3 regions of the Rhodococcus aetherivorans genome follow, and region 2 is predicted to be linked to each of the others. Evidence: predicted binding sites of a transcription regulator. Region 2 holds the regulator's gene; each other region holds the start of a gene.

What was found. The regulator LexA, encoded in region 2, represses DNA repair genes until DNA is damaged. The targets are predictions, from matches to a motif close to CGAACANNTGTTCG.
Region 1: OCS65_RS13515 (SAV_6107 family HEPN domain-containing protein) is a predicted target of LexA. The motif match lies at 5,656-5,669, and genes of this name have one in related genera.
Region 3: cofD (2-phospho-L-lactate transferase) is a predicted target of LexA. The motif match lies at 1,947-1,960, and genes of this name have one in related genera.

The regions. Positions count from the first base shown of each region.
Region 1 covers NZ_CP106982.1:2,961,329-2,968,504, reverse strand. The annotation lists gene OCS65_RS13540 (peptidoglycan D,D-transpeptidase FtsI family protein) at 1-1,380, opposite strand, end outside; gene ftsL (cell division protein FtsL) at 1,377-2,102, opposite strand; gene rsmH (16S rRNA (cytosine(1402)-N(4))-methyltransferase RsmH) at 2,268-3,281, opposite strand; gene mraZ (division/cell wall cluster transcriptional repressor MraZ) at 3,539-3,970, opposite strand; gene OCS65_RS13520 (DUF3040 domain-containing protein) at 4,408-4,824, opposite strand; gene OCS65_RS13515 (SAV_6107 family HEPN domain-containing protein) at 5,044-5,553, opposite strand; gene OCS65_RS13510 (GNAT family N-acetyltransferase) at 5,732-6,331, shown strand; gene OCS65_RS13505 (phytoene desaturase family protein) at 6,342-7,176, shown strand, end outside.
Region 2 covers NZ_CP106982.1:3,754,142-3,761,317, forward strand. The annotation lists gene hrpA (ATP-dependent RNA helicase HrpA) at 1-214, shown strand, start outside; gene nrdR (transcriptional regulator NrdR) at 257-730, opposite strand; gene OCS65_RS16910 (LysM peptidoglycan-binding domain-containing protein) at 923-1,570, opposite strand; gene lexA (transcriptional repressor LexA) at 1,822-2,535, shown strand; gene OCS65_RS16920 (acyl-CoA dehydrogenase family protein) at 2,629-3,771, opposite strand; gene OCS65_RS16925 (uracil-xanthine permease family protein) at 3,852-5,162, opposite strand; gene ptsP (phosphoenolpyruvate--protein phosphotransferase) at 5,236-6,921, opposite strand; gene OCS65_RS16935 (DeoR/GlpR family DNA-binding transcription regulator) at 7,061-7,176, shown strand, end outside.
Region 3 covers NZ_CP106982.1:2,537,898-2,545,073, forward strand. The annotation lists gene OCS65_RS11505 (coenzyme F420-0:L-glutamate ligase) at 1-752, opposite strand, end outside; gene cofD (2-phospho-L-lactate transferase) at 755-1,744, opposite strand; gene OCS65_RS11515 (WhiB family transcriptional regulator) at 2,148-2,411, shown strand; gene OCS65_RS11520 (metallopeptidase family protein) at 2,417-2,911, opposite strand; gene OCS65_RS11525 (DUF3499 domain-containing protein) at 3,000-3,395, shown strand; gene OCS65_RS11530 (phosphomannomutase/phosphoglucomutase) at 3,467-4,834, shown strand; gene OCS65_RS11535 (hypothetical protein) at 4,917-6,002, shown strand; gene manA (mannose-6-phosphate isomerase, class I) at 6,002-7,176, shown strand, end outside.

The DNA.
Region 1 (7,176 bases), 790 kb from region 2:
CTGCCCGATCGGCAGGTTGGCGAAGGTGCCGCCGGACCACTGCTCGCGGCTCGGCACGCTGCCGGCGGACTCGCCCGGCAGGCCCACGTCGGTGCGCTGCCCGAGGCCGAACAGGCCGAGCATCTGCGCGAACCGGTCCTCGCCGACCCGTTCCGCGAGCATCAGGGTCCCCACGTTGGAGGACTTCCCGAACACACCGGTGGCGGTGTAGGGCACGACGCCGTGGTCCCACGCGTCCTTGACGGTGACGCCGGCCATGCGGATCGTGCCGGGCACCTGCAGCACCTCGTCGGGGGTGGTGAGGCCGTCCTCGATCGCGGCGGACGCGGTGACGATCTTGTTCACCGACCCCGGCTCGAAGGGGGTGCTGACGGCGGGATTCCCGAGTTCGGCGTCCTTCGGGTTGTTGCCGACCCCGATCGACGGGTCGAACGTGCCGTCGTTGGCCATGGCGACGACCTCGCCGGTCCGGGCGTCGAGCACGACGGCGGACGCGTTCTTCGCCCCGGACAGGTCCTTGGCGCGCTGCACCTGCTGCTGCACGTAGTACTGGATGTCGGAGTCGATGGTCAGTTCCACCGCGGAACCGTCGACGGCAGGTTGCTGATCGCGCCAGCTGCCGGGGATCACCGCGCCGTCGGAGCCCCGATCGTACGTCGAGGAGCCGTCGGTGCCGGCGAGCACGGAGTCCATGGAATCCTCGAGACCGAGGAGGCCGTGCCCGTCCCAGCCCGTCGCGCCGACGAGGTTGGCGGCGAGCGAGCCGCCGGGATACAGCCGGATGTCCTGACGCTCGAGACCGACCTTGTCGTACTCGTCGACGAGCGAGGTCGCCACGGCCGGATCGACGCCGCGCGCCAGATAGACGAAGGTCTCGTCGCTGCGCAGCTTGTCGAGGATCTCGTCCTCGGGGGCGGCCGCTCCGAGCGCCTCGTGGATCGCCTTCGCGAGACCCTCCAGATACGCGTCGGTCTCCGGCTGCGTCGGGTCCTCGGCGCGCGCCTCGTCCAGCTCTCGCCGGACGCGGACGGGCTGGAAGGTGAGCGCCTTCGCCTCCATCGTGTAGGCCAGCGGACTGCCGTTCCGGTCGGCGATGGTGCCGCGGGTGGCAGGCTCGACGAGCCGCGTCGTGCGCTGGCTGGCCGACTCGGCGGTCAGCTGCGGCGCCTGGACGACCTGAACCCACAGCAGTTGCACGGCCGCGACCCCGAGGGCCAGGAACATGACTGCGCGCCCGTACCGGTAGCGGAACCGGAACCCGGTGGTGTCCGCTCCGCCGGAGGCCTTGCGCGGGCGGGTGCGCCGGGCGGGCGCCGGCCGGCGGGAAGGAGCAGGGCGGCCGCGGACCGGCCGGGAAGACGGTGGGGTCCCTCGCCTCACCGGCGCCCGTCCTCGGCGTGCGTCGCAGGGGTCACGGGCACCAATTGTTCCGGCTGACCGGGCGCGGCCCCGGCATTGCCGGGCGACGGCGTGGCGTCCGGGGGTGCCGGGGCAGGCTCCCCGGCCGGTACCGCCGCAGTAGCCCCGGGCGGCACCGCCGCAGTAGCCCCGGGCGGCACCGCCGCAGTAGCCCCGGGCGGCACCGCCGCCGCAGCCCCGGGCGGCACCGCCGCCGCAGCGGACGGCGCGGCGCCCGGGGTCGTCGCGGTGGGGGCCTCACCCGCGGCGCCGGCCGACGGCGCGGCGGCCCGGTCGGTGCCGGCGGACGGGGTCAGCGGCCGCGGGTTCTCGCTCCCCGCGCTACCCGCGAGCGGCGGAAGCTGGGCCCGGGTCCGGTCATCGGCCGCCGGGGGGTTCAGCGGCGCGGCCGGTGCCCCCTCGGCGGGGGCCGGGGTTCCCACCACGCGCACACCGCCGTCGTCGCCGACGACCAGGCGCGCGACCTCGCCGGTGGGGATCATGCCGAGCTTTGCAGCCTGCATCGCCAGCACCGGCGCCGAGTTGCCGGTTTCGACGTCGCGCTGCAGCACGGCGCGCTCCTGGATCAGGCGCTGGTTGTAGTCGCGTGCGGCGCTGAGCTGGTAGGAGTCCTCCGCGGCGCGCGTGGTCAGCAGCAGGGTTACGGCCATGCCGATGCCGAGGAGACCGATAATGGTGGCCACGAACGGAATTCGCGCCGCCACACTACCGCCGCGGCGAGCCGGTGCGGGAGTCGCCGTGTCCGGGGTCAGGTGCGCCGTGCGACGGCTGCGCCGCTGATACGCCCGCTGCGCAGCCGTGGATCGAGCCGGACGGCGAGCAGGTGCTGCCACCTGTACGGTCATCGGTTACCTCCTGGCGATTCGTTCCGCGGCACGCAGGCGCACGGGCGCCGAACGCGGATTGGCCTCGATCTCCTGCTCCGTCGCCCGTTCCGCCCCGCGGGTGAGCATCCGCAATTCGGGCCCGGTACCCGGAAGTTCCACCGGGAGCCCCTCCGGGCTCTTCGACTTCGTCAGCGGGGTGAGAATCTGCTTGACCACGCGGTCCTCGAGGGACTGGTACGACATGAACACCACCCGTCCCCCGACGGCGAGAGCGTCCAGGGCGTCCGGGATCGCGGCGCGCAGCGAGTCGAGTTCCCCGTTGACCTCGACCCGCAGCGCCTGGAACGTGCGCTTGGCGGGATGGCCGCCGGTGCGGCGGGACGCGGCCGGAATCGCCCGGTACAGCAGCTCCACCAGCTCCCCGCTCGTGCGCAGCGGCGTCTTCGCCCGCTGCCGCACGATCTCCGAGGCGATCTTCCCGGCGAACCGCTCCTCCCCGTAGGTGCTGAGTATGCGGGCGAGGTCGCCGTGGCTGTAGGTGTTGAGCACGTCGGCCGCGGTGACGCCCGTGGTGGGGTCCATGCGCATGTCCAGGGGTGCGTCGCGGGAGTAGGCGAAGCCGCGCTCGGCCTCGTCGAGCTGCATCGAGGACACGCCGAGGTCGAACAGGATCGCATGCACGGAGCCGACCCGATCCAGCCCGCACGAGGCGAGGGCGTCGGCGATGCCGTCGTAGCGGGTGTGCACGAACTGCGTGCGGTCGGCGAACGGCGCGAGCCGCCGGCGGGCGACGGCGAGGGCCTCGGGGTCGCGATCGAGCCCGATCAGGCGCACACCCGGATAGGTCCGCAGGAAGTGCTCGGAGTGTCCGCCGAGACCGAGGGTGGCGTCCACATAGATCGCGCCCGGGCCGGCGGCATCGATGGCGGGGCCGAGCAGTTCGTCGGCGCGGCCGAGCAGGACGGGGATGTGACCGAAGCTCTCCGGACTCCCGGCCTCCGGAACTGCCGCCGCCGCGTCCTGACCCTCCGCCATTCTTCCTCCGGTTGTCCTGCTCGGTTCGTGGGCGATCGGATCGTGGCTTCGGTCGGGGGGGTTCGCAGTCACGCCTCCGGATACGACCGCGGCGAATGCATCGAGGTCTCTGTCCGAACTGGAAACCTGGCGTTGGGGAAGTACGTCAGGGTTCCGTTTCACGAACCTGGCACTGGGGAAGTGTGTCAGGGTCGCTGTCGGGCAGAGGCCTCGCGGCACTCGCCGCGGTGGCACTGCGGTCGCTGCTGCGGTTCCGGTCACAGAATGTCGTGCAGGGCCTCGTCTCTCGCTTCCGAAAACTCTTCCTCGTGCTCGGCGAGGTATTGCTCCCACGCCGCCGCGTCCCAGATCTCCAGGTGTTTGACGGCACCGATCACGACGCAGTCCTTCGTGAGCCCCGCGTACTTGCGGTGGGCGGCGGACAGGGTGATCCGGCCCTGCGCATCGGGACGCTGCTCGTCGGTTCCCGCCGCCAGGCTCCGGAGGAACGCCCGGGCCTGCGGATTGCTCCGCGAGGCCGCGGCGGCGCGCTCGGCCAGGGCGGCGAACTCGTCGCGCGGAAAGACGGAAAGGCTGTGGTCCTGACCCTTCGTGATCATCAACCCTCCCGCCAGTTCGTCTCGGTACTTCGCGGGCAGCGTGAGCCGCCCCTTGTCGTCCAGCTTGGGTGTGTGGGTACCGAGGAACACTCGACACCCCCCGCCACGCCCCGGCCGGACCCTGCCTACTACCCGACGGAGGAACCCCTCCGCCGCGACCCACACTACCCCACTTTCCCCCACGTTCAACCGCTTACGCGCCCGCGCGCGGCGCCGTTTTTCGACTGTGCGCAGTTCACGGCGGGTGGGGCGGAGTGGGCGACGACGCACGGCGCGGGCAGCGTCGCGACGCGCGGACCGAGACGCGGGCGCGGGACAGCGAACCCGGACGCGGGAAACACGCTGGTCGGCTCCGTCGCCTCCGCTGCGCGCCGGTCCCGGGAGCCGGAGTGGGCGGAAGTGGGGTACGAACGTGGGGGACGGTGGGGCGCCCGGCGCCGCGGCCGCCGCTCGTCCGGGAACGACGAACGGCGCGTCCCGTGGCGGGACGCGCCGTTCGTGAGAACTCGCGTGGAAGTACTGTCGCGCTACTCCTGCTCGAAACGCCGGCGGAAGCGGTCCTCCATCCTCTTGCTGAACCCTCCACCGGACTTGCGGCCGCCGCGGGACCTACCATCCCCGGCACCGCGGCTTGCCCCGCGGGGACCGTCACCGACGCCTGGACCGCGCTTGCCTCCGAGGAGGAGCAGGACCCCCGCGCCGAACATGACGATGAATCCGACGAGACTGATGATCGGGAACCCACCCGGCTTCACCGGGAGGGCGACGCCCGCGATCAACAACGCCAAACCCAGTGCGAACAACGCGCCGGCCTGGAGCCGACGCCGACTGGACGCCATCCCCATCCGGCTTCCCCGGACGGTAGAGGCGAACTTGGGATCCTCAGCATAGAGCGCGCTCTCGATCTGTTCGAGCATGCGCTGCTCGTGCTCGGAGAGTGGCACGGTACCTCCCCCGGCACTAAAACGGTGGCCGCCGGATCTGCGGTCCAGATCGACGGGGGGCCGACTTTGACGGCCGCCTGGCTCAATAATACGAGTACATCCCGGCGGGGACCACCAACTGGGGATTCGAGTTCGATCACGGTTCCGAAGGTCCTGCGTATGACGGACCGACGACCCTGGCCCGGGCCGTCGAACGACCCGGGCTGCCCCCTGCACCGATCATGCGCTGCGCCGGTCGTCCCCCGACCTCGAATTCCCGGACGCCGACGGGTCGTCCGCGCCCGTCAGGTAGTCCTCCACCTCGTGGAGAAAGCGGCCCACCTCGTCGTAGAAGCGGCTCGCCTCGTCGGCGGGCACGGAACGCGTGACCCCCGCCTCGATCGCCGCGCGGGTGTCCGAACGATCGGCGAAGAAGTCCGCCCAGGCGGCGAACTCCGGCTCCGCGCGGGCCATGAGCACCCAGGCGTTGCGGGTGCGGGGACGCCGCGCCGGCCGCACCGCCCGCAACTCGGCGCCCGCGAGCACGGCGCCGGCACCGCGCAGGGCGGCGAGATAGGCCAGGTGGAATCGCTCGGACGGTTCCGGAGTGCCGGCGGCCGCCGAGAGCAGCTCGTCGGCACGGTCGAGCAATGTCGCGGCGCGCGACGACACCGGGCGGGCGGCGCAGTCCGATCGGCCGACGGCCCGCGGGCCGGTCGCACCCGACTGTGCGGTTCGTGACGTGACCATCACTCCGAACACCTCCTGCACCCCGCCGGGGCACCGGCCGGGTCACGGCCCCGGCGATCCGGCGATGTTCGCTTCCCTCGAACATCGCCGGATCCCCGGTATCGAACATCCGTTCGACGTATTCAATATAGCTGCACCTACCGACACGTCGTCAAGGGAAGGCGGTCCAGTCCCCGTCATGAGTACGGATGCGACCCCGCGGGGCGCGGCGCCGATCCTCGTCGATCTGTCCGCTGCCGAGTTCCGCGCGCGACTGCCCGAGGTGCTGCCCATCTACGTGGCCGCCATGCGATACCCGCGCGGCACCGAGTACCACCGCGCGCCCATGTGGTCCGAGCACTCCGCCCGGCCAGGATGGAAAGCTGTCGCGGCGGCACTGCCGGACGAACCGTCGAGGCTCGTCGCGATCGCCTACGGCTATCGCGGGTCGCCGCACCAGTGGTGGAATCAGCAGGTGCGGACCGGGATGCGCCACGCCGGCTACCCCCCGGAGACGATCGACGCCGTCCTCGGCGACTACTTCGAGCTGACCGAACTGCACGTGCGGCCGGACGCCCAGGGTCACCGCATCGGGGAGGCGCTCCTGCGCCGGTTGCTGAGCGACCGCCCCGAGCGCACGGTCCTGCTGTCCACTCCCGAGATCGCCGGCGAGGACAACCGGGCCTGGCGGCTGTACCGGCGATTCGGGTTCCGCGACGTCGTCCGGCAGTTCCGGTTCACCGGGGACGCCCGCCCCTTCGCCGTCCTGGGACGGGACCTTCCGCTCGAAGGTCCGTAGCGTGGGCGGGGTGATCGATGCCGTCGTCGTGGGTTCCGGGCACAACGCCCTGGTGAGCGCGTGCTATCTGGCCCGTGCCGGCTGGTCGGTGGAGGTGCTCGAGAAGGACACCGTGCTCGGCGGCGCCGTGTCGACCGTGGAACGCTTCCCGGGCCACGCCGTCGACCGCGGCTCGTCGGCCCACGTCATGATCCGGCACACCGGCATCGTCGAGGAACTCGAGCTCGCCGCCCACGGCCTGCGCTACGTCGACTGCGACCCGTGGGCGTTCGCGCCCGCCCCCGTGGGCAGCGACCGTCCGGGCATCGTCTTCCATCGTGATCTCGACCGCACCTGCCGATCCGTCGAGGCCGCATGCGGAGCGCGCGAGGCCGACGCCTACCGCCGCTTCGTGACGGTGTGGGGTCCGCGCAGCGCCCGGGTGATGCGCTCGTTCTCGGTGCCGCCGACCGGCCGGCACCTGCTGTCGTCCTTCTGGGGCCTCGACACCGGCAGTGGCGGCAGCGACCTCTCCCGGCAGTTCCTCACCACCGGCGACGCCCTGCTCGACGAGTACTTCGACGACGAGCCGCTCAAGGCCGCCCTCGCCTGGTTCGGTGCCCAGTCCGGCCCCCCGATGTCCGAACCCGGCACCGCCCCCATGGTCGGCTTCGCCGCGCTGATGCACACGCTGCCGCCCGGCCGCGCCGTCGGCGGAAGCGGCGCGCTGACCCGGGCCCTGGCCGCCCGCCTCGCGGTCGACGGCGGCGTCGTCACCCTCGGCGATGCCGCCGCCGAGATCCGCCGGGCCGGGGACGGCTGGGCGGTACGTACCGACTCGGGACGCACCGTCACCGCGCGCACCG
Region 2 (7,176 bases):
CGACCGGCAGGGCATGGACGTGCTGGACCGGGTCTACGCCGAGTACGACCGACTGCTCGCCCGGCTGCCGGAGGAGCGGGCCACGGCTGCCGACGTGGTGGAGGTCTCGTGGATGATCGAGGAGTTGCGGGTCAGCCTGTTCGCGCAGCACCTCGGCACCCGCGGGCCGATCTCGGAGACGCGAATCCTCAAGGCCGTCGCGGCGATTCGCTGATCCGGCGACGAGGATCCCGGCGCGCGCCGAACGGCGCGGCGCTCAGTCCGGGGACTCGGTCTCGCGTCGGTGCTGGTGCTCGCGCAGTTCCTTGATCTCGCGCTCGAAATCCTCTGCGGAGCTGAAGGACCGGTAGACGGAGGCGAATCGCAGATACGCCACCTCGTCCAGGTCCCGCAGCGGGCCGAGGATGGCCAGACCGACCTCGTTGCTCGGAATCTCCGGGGAACCCTTGGCCCGCACCGCGTCCTCGACCTGCTGGGCGAGGAGGTTGAGGGCGTCGTTGTCGACGTCGCGGCCCTGACAGGCACGGGCCACCCCGCGCACCACCTTCTCCCGGCTGAACGGTTCGGTGACGCCGCTGCGCTTGACGACCGACAGCACCGCCGTCTCGACGGTGGTGAAACGCCTGCCGCACTGGGGGCATGCCCTTCGGCGACGGATCGCGGCCCCCTCGTCGGCTTCGCGGGAATCGACGACGCGGGAATCGGGGTGCCGGCAATACGGGCAGTACATGTCGATTCCTTCGTCGTAGCCGTGCTGGCCGCGACGTCGGCGTCGAACCGATGCCGTCCTCCCGAGACCGGACTCACCGGCAGGCGAATCGCTCTCGGCGCGACCACACGAGGTGGTGTGACTGACAAGAGTCGACAATACCTGCATACCCGGATCGTCGGCCGGATCCGGTACCCGCCCGTCCATGCCGGTTCACCGCGGCGCGGAGGCCGGAACGAGCAGGGTCTGGCCGTCCCGCAGACGGCCGTCCGACATGGCATTGAGTTCGAGGATCCGCTCGATCGCCTCGGGGCGGGGCAAACCCGGAGTCACCCGCGCCGCGACGTCGCCGAGCGACTCCCCCGCCTGCACGACGGTGACGTCGGTACGTGCGGCCCCGGCCGCAACCTGGCTGGTGCGCAGGTGGGCAATCCCGAGCAGTCCCGCGGTCGCGACCGCGGTCAGCAGGGCCGTCGCCAGTACGGTGCGCAGGCCGGGCTGCGCGGTCCCGGCGGGCCGGTGCGGGACGCGCGAGACCCGGACCGGAGCGCGCCGGTAGTCCACCACCCCCGGATCCGGGCGGACCGGCAGCCGCCGGTCCGGCGCCTCGTGCGGCCGCCGGGCGAGGTGCGTCGCCGCGGAGCGTCGTGCCCGGCCCTCGCCGTCCCGTCCGGTGTCGTACTGCCCTGGGTCCTCGAACTGCCCTGTGTCCTCGAACTGCCCGGTGTCGTTGCACGGCCCTGTGTCGCACTGCCCGGTGTCGTCGTAGTGTCCCGTGTCGTACTGCCCGGTGTCGTCGCACTGGCCTGGGTGGTGCCGGGTGTCGTTCCATTCGGTGCGGCGAACTGCTGATGTCCTCATCGAGGCCTCCGTGTCGCTCGTCCGCGGGACGGGGCCCGCGGCGGAACTTCGGTCACCGCTCGATCGACGGCGAGAGTAATTCGATCACCTGTTCGAAAGAACGTGTGTTCGATGTGTACCACGCCGCTCCGACAAAGTCAGCACTACCGGCCGAAAATCTCGAACAGATGTTTGATAACCGGCCATCGGAGAGCTAGATTCGATCCATCACATCCAGCACATCCGACACACGACGCACGGAGGTCACGATCATGACGGACGGCCATCCCCGGGCCGGGCGGAGCCGGACGACCACCGCCGATCCGGCCGCCGGCCTGACCGAACGCCAGCGCCGCGTCCTCGAGGTGATCCGCGAATCGGTCACCGAACGGGGCTACCCTCCGAGCATCCGCGAGATCGGCGACGCGGTGGGCCTCAACTCCACCTCGTCGGTGGCGCACCAGTTGCGCACCCTCGAACGCAAGGGCTTCCTCCGGCGCGATCCGAACCGCCCCCGGGCAGTGGACGTGCGCGGCCTCGACGATCCGCAGCCTGCGGCCCCGCAGGCGCAGCCGGCGGAGGGGGTCGACACCGCCGCCGAGTCCGCCACGCCGGCCGCCATGGTTCCCGTGCTGGGCAGGATCGCGGCGGGCGGTCCGATCCTGGCGGAGGAGTCCGTCGAGGACGTGTTCCCGCTCCCGAGAGAACTGGTGGGGCAGGGTTCGCTGTTCCTGCTCAAGGTGGTCGGCGAATCGATGGTCGATGCGGCCATCTGCGACGGTGACTGGGTGGTGGTGCGCCAGCAGAACGTCGCGGACAACGGCGATATCGTCGCCGCGATGCTCGACGGCGAAGCGACCGTGAAGACGTTCAAGCGCGTGAAGAAGGACGTGTGGCTGATGCCGCACAACCCGATGTTCGAACCGATTCCGGGCAACGACGCCGTCATCCTGGGCAAGGTCGTCACCGTGATCCGCAAGCTCTGACCTCGCTCCTCCCCGCGAACGCGCGCGGGCGGCGCCGCGGATCGCGGCGCCGCCCGTGCTCGTTCCGGGCCGGGACCGGTGCCCCGGGGCCGGTCAGAGATTCAGGCCGCGGCCGATGATGTCCTTCATGATCTCGTTGGTGCCGCCGTAGATCTTCTGCACGCGGGCGTCGAGATACGCCTTCGCGACCGGGTATTCGCGCATGTAGCCGTAACCGCCGTGCAACTGCAGGCACCGGTCGATCAGCTCGACCTGCTTGTCGGTGGTCCAGTACTTGGCCATCGCCGCCTCCTGCACGCTCAGGGTTCCGGCGTTGAGCTGCTCGATGCACCTGTCGACGAACACGCGCGCGAGGGTGGTCTCGGTGGCCAGCTCCGCCAGCTCGAACCGGGTGTTCTGGAAGCTGCCGATCGACTTGCCGAACGCCTTGCGGTCGCGGCAGTACTGCATCGTGTCCTCGAGCACGGCCTCCATCGCCGCCGCCGCCACCACGGCGATCGACAGGCGCTCCTGCGGCAGGTTCTGCATCAGGTAGATGAAGCCCAGGCCCTCCTCACCGAGGAGGTTGGCGGCGGGCACCCGCACGTCGGTGAAGTGCAGCTCGGCGGTGTCCTGCGCCGCGAGGCCGATCTTGTCGAGATTGCGGCCGCGCTCGAAGCCGGCCATCCCGCGCTCGACGACGAGGAGCGAGAAGCCCTGCGCCCCCTTGTCCGGGTCGGTGCAGGCGACGACGATCACCAGGTCCGCGTTGATGCCGTTGGTGATGAAGGTCTTGGAACCGTTGAGGATCCACTCGTCGCCGTCCCGCACCGCGCGGGTCTTGATGCCCTGCAGGTCGCTGCCCGTGCCGGGCTCGGTCATCGCGATCGCGGTGATGATCTCGCCGGAACAGAATCCCGGCAGCCAGCGCCGCTTCTGCTCCTCGTTCGCCAGCTTCAGCAGGTACGGCGCCACGACGTCGTTGTGCAGCATGAAACCGATGCCGCTGAAACCTCCGCGCGTGGTCTCCTCGGTGACGATCGTGTTGTAGCGGAAGTCCTCGACACCGCCGCCGCCGTACTCCTCGGGCACGGCCATGCCCAGGAAGCCCTGCGCGCCTGCCTTCTTCCAGACCTCACGGTCGACGATCTTGTCCTGCTCCCACTGCTCGTGGAAGGGAGCCACCTCCTGCTCGAGGAACTTCCGGTACGACTCGCGGAAAAGTTCGTGCTCGGGCTCGAAGAGGGTGCGTTCCATGTGCGCTCCTGTATCCGATGACGTACGTCACGCTCACGGTAGACATCGGAGGACGGGTCTGACGCTGACAGGAACGAGCGTTATTTGTGACCGGACACGCCGGGCGGCCGGCGGCGCAGGTCCGCCGATCGCCGCAGGAGCGGGTAGGCGATCAGGATGCCGATCGAGCCCCACGCGATGCCACCGAGTTCGACGGAACCCACAGTGAGGGTGAGGTCGCCGATCCCGGCCACGAGCGCGGCGGCGGCCACCGTGAGGTTGACCGGATCGGTGAAGTCGACCTTCGCCTCCATCCAGATCCGCACGCCGAGGATGCCGATCAAGCCGTACAGGACCAGGGTGGCGCCGCCGAGCACGCCGTCCGGGACGGTGAAGACGAGGGCACCGAACTTCGGGGAGAAGGCGAGGACCACGGCCGTCGCGGCGGCCACCCAGTACGCCGCGGTCGAGTACACCCGCGTCGCGGCCATCACGCCGATGTTCTCGGCGTAGGTGGTGGTGCCCGAGCCGCCACCGATCCCGGCGAGCGTCGTGGCCAGGCCGTCGGCGAGCAGCGCGTCGCCGGCGACGTCGTCGAGATTGCGGCCGGTCATGGCCGCCACGGCCTTGACGTGGCCGACGTTCTCGGCGACGAGAACCACCACGACGGGCAGGGCGATCAGCACCACGGACAGCTCGAACGCGGGGGCGCGCAGTTCGGGCAGGCCGAACCACGCGGCGTCGCGCAGGGCCGCGACGCGTTCCTCGGCGAGGCCGCCGGAGACGGCGGCGAAGAGCCAGCCGACGATCACGCCGACGAGAATGCCGAGGCGGCCGACGAGGCCGGGGCCGAGCACCGTGACGAGCAGGATCGCGGCCAGCGTGATCGCCGCGACGAGCGGCTGGGCCTCGAAGGATCCGACCGCGACCGGCGCGAGGTTCAGGCCGATGAGGGCGACGATCGCGCCGGTCACGACGGGCGGCATCAGCGCGTCGACGACGCGGGACCCCAGCGCCTTGACGACGAGACCGACGAGCGCGAGGGCGACTCCTACGGCGACGATGCCGCCGAGCTGGGCGGCGGGGCCCTCGCCGGCCGAGGCCGCCAGCGGCGCGATGAACGCGAACGACGAGCCGAGATAGCTGGGCACCCGGCCGCGGGTGATCAGCAGGAACAGGGCGGTGCCGACACCGGAGAAGAGCAGCGTCGTGGTGACCGGGAAGCCTGTGATCGTCGGCACGAGCAGCGTGGCGCCGAACATCGCGATCACGTGCTGCATGCCGATGCCCACGGTGCGGGGCCAGGACAGTCGTTCGTCCGGGGCGACGACCTCGCCGTCGGCAACGCGACGTCCGTCGCCGTGCAGGGTCCAGCCGAACCCGGCCGTCCGCGTCCTCAGTTGTTCGTTCACAACGGGGAATGGTAGGCGCCGGCCGGCTCCAGGAGCAGGTCGCGGGGGTCGCTCCCGACGCGGATCACCTCGGTCAGGCGAGCACGCGGGCCGCCGCCTCGCGCGCCTCGCCGGGGTCGACGGTGCGGAGCACTTCGTCCGCGGCCTCGCGGCACCGGTCGAGGGTGACCGTGGCCAGGCGGGAGCCGACGCCGGCGACGGCTGCTGCCGCACAGGACAACGAGGTGACCCCCATGCCGGTCAGGACACAGCCGAGCAACGGGTCGGCTGCCGCCTCCCCGCACACCCCGACCCGCTTGCCGGCCGCGCGCCCGGCGGCGGCGGTGCGGGCGACCAGGGCCAGCACGGCCGGCTGCCACGGGTCGGTGAGGGCCGCGAGGTGCGGCGACATGCGGTCCGCGGCCATCGTGTACTGCGCGAGGTCGTTGGTGCCGATCGACAGGAAGTCGACGTGTTCGAGGAGGCGTTCGGCGAGCAGCGCGGCAGCCGGCACCTCCACCATCACCCCCGGCACGAGGTCGCGGGCGCGGACGGCGGCGGCGAAGTGCGCGGCCTCCGCGACGGTCGCGATCATCGGCGCCATCACCCACGGCGCGGCGCCTGTGCGGGCGGCCGCGGCGGCGACGGCGTCGAGCTGCCGGTCGAGCAGTCCTTCGGTGGCGGTCGCGATCCGGATGCCGCGCAACCCGAGTGCGGGGTTGTGCTCGTCGGGGTGGTTGACGAAGCGCAGCGGCTTGTCGGAGCCCGCGTCGAGGGTCCGCAGGACGACCTTCCGGCCGGCGAAGGCGGTGAAGACCTCCGCGTAGATCACGGCCTGTTCCTCGACGGTCGGCTCGGTTTCCCGGTCCAGGAAGCACAGCTCGGTCCGGAACAGGCCGACCCCCTCGGCCGGGGTCTCGCGGGCGGCACGGGCACCGGCGCCGTCCTGCACGTTCGCGAGGATCTCGACACGATGACCGTCCGCGGTGGTGCCGGGGCCGGCCCAGGACGCGATGCGCGCACGCTCGCTGCGGTCGGTTGCGACCGCAGCGGCCGCGCCTTCGGGGTCGGGGTCGAGACGGATCTCACCGGCGGCCCCGTCGAGGAGGACGCGGGTGCCGGCGGGAACGGTGTCCAGGTCGGCCGCCGCGACCACGCAGGGGATGCCGAGCTGCCGGGCGATGATCGCGGTGTGGCTGGTGGGCCCGCCGAGGGTGGTGGCGAGCCCGATCACGCGGGTCGGATCGAGGCCGGCGGTGTCGGCGGGGGCGAGGTCCTCCGCGAAGAGAATCGACGGTTCCTCGGGCAGGTCGAGACCGGGTTCGGGGTGGCCGCTGAGCTCGGCGAGCACGCGGTCGCGGATGTCGAGGAGGTCGGTGACGCGCTCGGCCATCAGCCCGCCGAGCTTGGTGAACATGTCGGCGAACTGGTCGGTGGCGCCGACGGCGGCCTCGACCGCGCCGGCTCCGCTGCGGATCTTCGCGGCGACGGCGCCGAGCCAGCCGCGGTCCTCGGCGAGCTGGGCGTTGGCGAGCAGGACCTCGGCGGCGGCGCCTGAGGCCTGGCCGGCGCGGCTGCGCAGCCGGTCCGCGACGGTGGTGGCGGCCGCCCGGAAACGCTCCGCCTCGGCGTCGCGCGCGGTGTCCGGGATGCTCTCGAACGTGGCGGGTATCTGCGGCCGCGGCGCGGGGCGCACGACTGGGCCGTAGGCAACCCCGGGCACGACGGGCGTGCCCCGAACGATCGACATCTCCGCCGCTGCGGGAATCACCTTCTCCATGTCTCCTCCTCGCCGCCCGGTGTGTCGGGATGGGCCTCCGGGGTAATTCTGTGATCGAGATTACTCCGAACCATTGACATGTCAACACATACGGGCGTAAAACAACATAAATCAACATTTCGGCGGTGAGGAGCCCGGCGTGTACGCAGAGGAACGGCAGCAGGCGATCGCCGAGCTGATCGGCCGACGGGGACGGATGTCCGTCGCCGATCTGGCCACCCGTTTCCGCGTCACCACCGAGACCGTCCGCCGGGA
Region 3 (7,176 bases), 1.2 Mb from region 2:
AACAGGTCGTCCTCCCCGCCGCGGATCAGTTCCTGTGCGGTGGAACCGTTGTCGGGCAGGTCGAGACCGCGGACCACCGCGACCGGTACCCCGCCCAGCTTGCCCTTGACGAGGTCGCCCGCGGCGGCGATCTCGTCGGCGACGGCGACGGAGGTGACGAACAGCTCGTTGCCCTGCGCGTCCCGGGATCCGGCATATTCGTGCAGGACCGGGATCCCGGCCGCACCGATCGCGGCGTCGGTCTGGCCGACGCGCCAGGCCCGGCCCATCGTGTCGGTGACGACCACCGCGACCGTCACGCCGAGCAGGGTCCCCAGGCGCTCCCGCAGCGCCGCGGCGCTCGCGTCCGGGTCCTCGGGCAGCAGGGCGAGCTCGGACGCGGCGACGTTGGAGCCGTCGATCCCGGAGGCTGCCTGCACGATCCCGAGCCGGTTCTCGGTGATGAGGGTGCGGCCCTTGCGGGCGAGCACGCGTACGGCCTCCTGGTCGACGAGGCGGCGCCGGAGCGTGTCGCGGGCCTCGGGATCGGTGGGGGCGTCGACGATGCGGCCCTCGACCTTGGAGAAGACCTTGCTGGTGACGACGAGGACGTCCCCGTCGGCGAGCCAGGGTGCGGCGGTGGCCACTGCGGCGGCGAGGTCGTCGCCGGGCCGGAACTCGGGCAGGCCCGGCACCGGGAGGATCTCGATCGGCCGTCCGGGGGAGTGGTCGCGCACTCCGGCGGCGGTCCCGGTGGCCGTGTCGGTGGGCATGGTCACGGGGTCACTCCTGCCAGTTCTAATGCGGCGCGAGCCATCTCGGCTGTCGCGTCCGGATCGGTCATGAGCAGCGGCACGCTGCGCACCTCGACGCCGGGCACATCGGCGGTGTCGGTGGAGTGGATCAGCCACCCGTCGAGCAGGCCCGCGCCGCTGCGGGCGCCGTAGTGCCGCCCGACGCCCTGGGCGGTCGACTCGACGCCGATCACGTCGAGGCAGGCATCGGCCATGCCGCGCAACGGCTTTCCGTCGATCACCGGCGAGAGGCCGACGATCTTCGCGGACGTGGTGCGCAGCGCGCCGCGCAGGCCGGGGATCGCGAGGAGCGCGCCGATGCTCACCACCGGGTTCGACGGGGCGAGGATCACCACGTCCGCCGATTCGATCGCCGCGAGCACTCCGGGAGCGGGGGCGGCCTTCTCGGCGCCGATGTGCGCGAAGCTGTGCGTGGGGACCTGCGCGCGGTGCCGGACCCACCATTCCTCGAAGTGCACGGCGCGCTGCTCGCCGTCGGCCGGATCGGTGATGACCACGTGGGTCTCGCTGCGGTCGTCGGAGACCGGGAGCAGGGTGACGCCGGGCTTCCACCGGTCGCACAGGGCCTCGGTCACGGCCGAGAGCGGGTATCCGGCGCTCAGCAACTGGGTGCGCAGCAGGTGGGTCGCGATGTCGCGGTCGCCGAGACCGAACCAGTCGGGTGTGGCGCCGTAGGCCGCCAGCTCCTCCTTCGCGTGCCAGGTCTCGTCGGCCCGGCCCCATCCGCGTTCGGTGTCGATCCCGCCGCCGAGGGTGTACATGCACGTGTCCAGGTCGGGGCAGATCCGCAGCCCGTGCATCCAGACGTCGTCGCCGATGTTGACGATCGCGGTGACCCGGTGTGCGGCGTCGGGGTCGAGGTCGCGGCCGGGTTCGATGCCGAGGAGCCGGCGCACGCCGGTGAGAAAACGCGCACCTCCGACGCCGCCGACCAATACAGTCACGTTCACAGGGCAAGCCTAGGCGGTGCGCCGGGTGGGCTGCCGGGGTGCCTGCGCGCCCGGGCGGCGGGTGCGCACCGGCACGGTGGAGAACCCCGGATGGTAAGGCAGCGGCGCCGCTCGGCTTGACCGCGACACGCCCCACGTGTCTAATCACATAAGTGTCATTTCCAGTGAACCGGGGCCGAGATCGGTTGTGGTGAACTGCATTCGAACGCATGTTCGACCGGGGATGGCGCGGAGTGGGCCGGTTTCGACGAGAGTTGCAGCGCTGCAGGTGAGGAGGCGAACGATGGCCGACGAGCGCGAATGGTTCGAGAGCTCTCGGATCGACACTGCAGGCATCGACACTGCAGGCGAGGACGTTCGGGACGACATCGACGGCATCGGGGGGGACGCGCCCGCGCGACCCGTGCTCAGCCTGATCGATGGTTTCGGCGACCCGTCCGACGGTGGCGACGAACAGTGGCAGGAACGCGCGCTGTGCGCGCAGACGGACCCCGAGGCGTTCTTCCCCGAGAAGGGCGGATCGACCCGGGAGGCGAAGCGGATCTGCTTGGGCTGCGAGGTCCGGGACGAGTGTCTCGAATACGCGCTGGCCAACGACGAGCGCTTCGGCATCTGGGGCGGTCTGTCGGAGCGGGAGCGCCGGCGCCTCAAGCGCGGCATCGTCTGAGGACGTCAGTCCTCGTCGAAGCCGCCGAGCTCGGGGTCGATGACCTCGGGTTCCACGCCGAGGTAGGTGGCGACCTGGTGCACGAGCACGTCGTGGACCAGATCGGTGAGATCCTCGGGATCCTTCGCCCGCAGTTCGAGCGGGCGGCGGAAGAGCACGATCCGGGCCCGCGTCGCGGCGCCGCGGCGGTCGATCCCCGCGGGCACGAGTCGCGACAGCGGCACCGGACCGTCCGCGACCACCTCCGACGGCCAGTTCACCGAGTCGGGGTCGAGGGCGCGGATCTTGGGCACCTCGTCGACGGCGATATCGAGCTTGGTCAGCCGGTCGTGCCACTGCGCGTCGATCGGGGCGAACGCCCCCAGCACGAGCAGGTCGAACTTCTCCGCCCGTGAGCGCCACGCCGGCAACTCGTGCGGGAACAACGGCCCGCGCACGCCGCGGCCGCGTCGCGCGACCGAGCGGGACGTCACGGGGCGGGAACGGCGCGATCGGTGCATGCTCTGGACAGTACGACACGAAAATCCGTACCGGGTTCTCCGGTGTGTCCGGATAGTCCCCGGGCGGACGGCGCGCTACTCTCCGACTGTGAGATCACTGCGTCGATGCTGCCGGCCTGGGTGCAAGAACCCTGCTGTTGCGACGCTGACCTACGTGTACTCGGACTCCACCGCGGTCGTCGGTCCGCTGGCGACGGTCGCCGAGCCGCACTCGTGGGATCTGTGCGAATCGCACGGCTCGCGGATCACCGCGCCGAAGGGGTGGGAGCTGGTCCGGTACGAGGGTGCCTTCACCACCGGCACTCCGGACGAGGACGACCTGACCGCCCTGGCCGAAGCGGTGCGTGAGGCCGGTCTCGGCGAGCGTGCCCGAACCGACTCCGACGACACCGATTCCGGTGTCCCCACGGCGCTGGCCGCGCCGCCCACGGCCCGCACCGGCCGCCGTGGCCACCTGCGCGTGTTGCCCGATCCCACGTCCTGATCGTCGCCCACTAGGCTGACCGTGCCCGCCGCGGAGGCGGCGGTGCCAGTCGACGATCAGGAGCAGCAACAGTGGCGAGATCTGCCGAGTCCGTGTCCGCCGTGGTCAAGGCATACGACGTGCGTGGCGTGGTGGGAGAACAGCTCGATGCGGGGTTCGTCCGTGATGTCGGAGCCTCCTTCGCTCGCCTGATGCGCGACGGCGGCGCCACCCGCATCGTGATCGGCCACGACATGCGCGAATCGTCCCCGCAGCTGTCGCAGGCCTTCGCCGCCGGCGTCACCGCCCAGGGACTCGACGTCGTGCACATCGGACTCGCCTCCACCGACCAGCTGTACTTCGCCTCCGGCATCCTCGAGGCCCCCGGCGCCATGTTCACCGCGAGCCACAACCCGGCGCGCTACAACGGCATCAAGCTGTGCCGGGCCGGGGCGAAGCCGGTCGGGCAGGAGACCGGCCTCGCCACCATCGCCGCCGAACTCGTCGCCGGCGTCCCGGACTTCGACGGCGCCCCCGGCACCGTCTCCGAACGGGACGTGCTCGCCGACTACGCCGCGTTCGTCCGCTCGCGGGTGGAACTGTCGGCGATGCGCCCGCTGAAGGTCGCCGTCGACGCCGGCAACGGCATGGGCGGGCACACGGTGCCGGCGGTGTTCGGCGCGCTCCCGATCGACCTCGTGCCGCTGTACTTCGAACTCGACGGCACCTTCCCCAACCACGAGGCCAACCCGCTCGATCCCGCCAACCTGGTGGACCTGCAGAAGCTCGTGCGCGAATCCGGTGCCGACCTCGGACTCGCCTTCGACGGCGACGCCGACCGCTGCTTCGTCGTCGACGAGCGCGGCGAGCCGGTCACTCCGTCGGCGGTCACCGCGCTGGTGGCCGCGCGGGAACTCGCCAAGGAACCCGGGTCGACGATCATCCACAACCTCATCACCTCGCGCGCCGTGCCGGAACTGGTCGCCGAACTCGGCGGCAAGCCCGTCCGCACCCGCGTCGGGCACTCGTTCATCAAGCAGCAGATGGCCGAGACCGGGGCCGTGTTCGGGGGGGAGCACTCCGCGCACTACTACTTCCGCGACTTCTGGGGCGCGGACTCGGGCATGCTCGCCGCGCTGCACGTGCTCGCCGCGCTCGCCGGGCAGGACCGGCCGCTGTCCGAGCTGATGGCCGGCTACGACCGGTACGCGGCGTCCGGGGAGATCAACTCCACCGTCGCCGACGCCGCGGAGCGCACCGCCGCCGTGCTCGAGGCATTCGGCGATCGTGCCGAATCGGTCGACCGGCTCGACGGCGTCACCGTCGACCTCGCCGACGGCGCCTGGTTCAACCTGCGCGCCTCCAACACCGAGCCGCTGCTGCGGCTCAACGTCGAGGCCCGCACCGCCGAACAGGTCGACGCGCTGGTGAGGGAAATCCTGGCAATCGTGCGCGCGTGACGGAAGTATCCGTGGCGGGGATAATCGAGTTCCCGGGGCCCGGCGCCGGGACGGTTCGAGTCGGAAGGATGGTGGCGCAGCCATGACGGCTCCCTCTTCGTTCCTCGACTTGGACGACACGGACGCCCTGATCGACGCGGACGTCGACGGGATCCTGCGGTTCGCCGCGCTCGGTGGGGCCCAGATCCGGGCCACCGCCGCGGCCGTCGACGAGCAGATCCTCGACCGCCTGCACGGCCTGCACCCCCGCAGCGTGGTGCTCGTGTGCGGCGACGCGCGCGCCGCGCGCGCGGGCGAGCTGGTCGTCGCGATGCTTGCGGCCCGCTCGGCTGTGCCGCTGGTCACGGCCCCCGTCACGCCGCCGTGGGTCGGCCCGCTCGACGTCGTCGTCGTCGCGGGCGACGACGCGGGCGACCCGCAGCTCGCCGAGTCGGTCGCCGCGGCCCTGCGGCGCGGGGCCGAGGTGGTCGTCGACGCCCCGGACGAGGGGCCGATCCGGGCGGCGACCGCCGGCCGTGCGACGCTGCTGCCCCCGCGGATCCGGGTGCCGGTGGCGTACTCACTCCTGCGGCACCTCGCCGTGTTCCTCGCGGTGGTGGTCGCGATGGAGGCCACCCGCACGGCGGGCGCGGTTCCCCCGCTGGCCGACCTCGCCGATTCGGCGGACGCGGAGGCCGGTCGCGACCAGCCGGGCAGCGAGGTGTTCCACAACCCGGCGAAGGCGCTCGCGGCCCGCATCCAGTCGCGTCGGGTGGCGCTGGCCGGCGACTCCGCGGTGACGGCCGCGCTGGCCCGGCACGCCGGGGAGTCCCTGTTGCAGGTGGCCGGGGTGATCGCGTCGGCGTCGGCGTTGTCGGACGTCCTCGCCGCCCGGGACCGGCTCATCGCGAGGCCGTCGGCGAGCGGGGAACCCTACGATCCGTTCTTCCACGACGAACAGCTCGACGGGCCGGTGCCCGCACCCCCGGCGCGGGTGTTCGTGCTGAGCGTGGAGGAGGATCGGCGGCAGGCGGAGCGGCGCGCGGCAGCGCTGCCGGACATGGAGTTGGTATCGGTGGTGGGGGAGTTCGAGGCGAAGGCGGTGCCGCCGGTGCCGGAGCAGGTGGCGGTGCTGGCCGTGCGATTCGAGATGGCCGCGGCCTATCTGCGGTTGGTCGGTGGTTGCTAGTGCTCCGACTCGAAGGTGCGCTGCGTTCGTATGCCTGGGGTTCGCGCACCGCGATCGCGGCGCTGTGCGGCCGTACCGTGCCGTCCGCACATCCGGAGGCGGAACTGTGGCTCGGTGCGCATCCCGCGGACCCGGCGCGCGTGGTGAGCGCCAACGGCGACAGCCCGGGCGGGAGCGCATCGCTGCTCGACGTGCTCGAGGCCGATCCGGGCGGGCATCTGGGGCCGGCGACACTGAGCCGGTTCGGACCCCGGCTGCCGTTCCTGCTCAAGTTGCTCGCCGCCGAGGAGCCACTGTCGTTGCAGGCCCATCCGAGCGCCGAACAGGCCGCCGAGGGCTTCGCCCGGGAGGAGGCCGCGGGCCTGCCCCTCGAGTCGCCGGTGCGGAACTACCGCGATGCGAGCCACAAGCCCGAACTCGTCGTCGCGCTCACCCGCTTCGAGGCGCTCGCCGGTTTCCGGGATCCGCACCGCACCGTCGAGCTGCTCGGCGCCCTCGAGGTTCCCGAGCTCGACCCGTACATCGGGTTGCTCGCCGGGCAGCCCGACTCGGACGGCCTGCGGGCGCTGTTCACCATCTGGATCACCCTGCCGCAGTCGGTGCTGTCGGCGTTGCTGCCGCGGGTGCTCGACGGCTGCGTGACGTACCTGGCGACGCACAACGGCAACGGCACGGCCTCGTTCGCCGAGGAGGTGCGGACCGTGCTGCAGCTGGCCGAGTTCTACCCGGGCGACGCGGGGGTGCTCGCTGCGGTACTGCTCAACCGGATCACCCTCGAGCCGGGACAGGGCCTGTTCCTCGCCGCCGGGAACCTGCACGCGTACCTGCACGGCATGGCCGTGGAGATCATGGCCAATTCGGACAACGTGCTGCGCGGCGGCCTCACGCCGAAACACGTCGACGTGCCGGAGTTGCTGCGGGTGCTCGATTTCCGTCCCGTGGACGTGCCGATCCTCGAACCGGAGCCGTCCGGGCCGGGCGAGGTGCGCTACCGGACTCCGGCCCCGGAGTTCGCGCTGTCACGCGTCGACGTCGCCGCCGGCTCCGGTGCCGCACCGGACGCCGTCACCCTGCCGCCGTGCGGCCCGCAGATCCTGTTGTGCACCGCCGGGGTGGCCGGGGTGGAATGCGGTGGGCGGAGCCTGCAGCTGTCGGCCGGCCAGGCGGTGTGGCT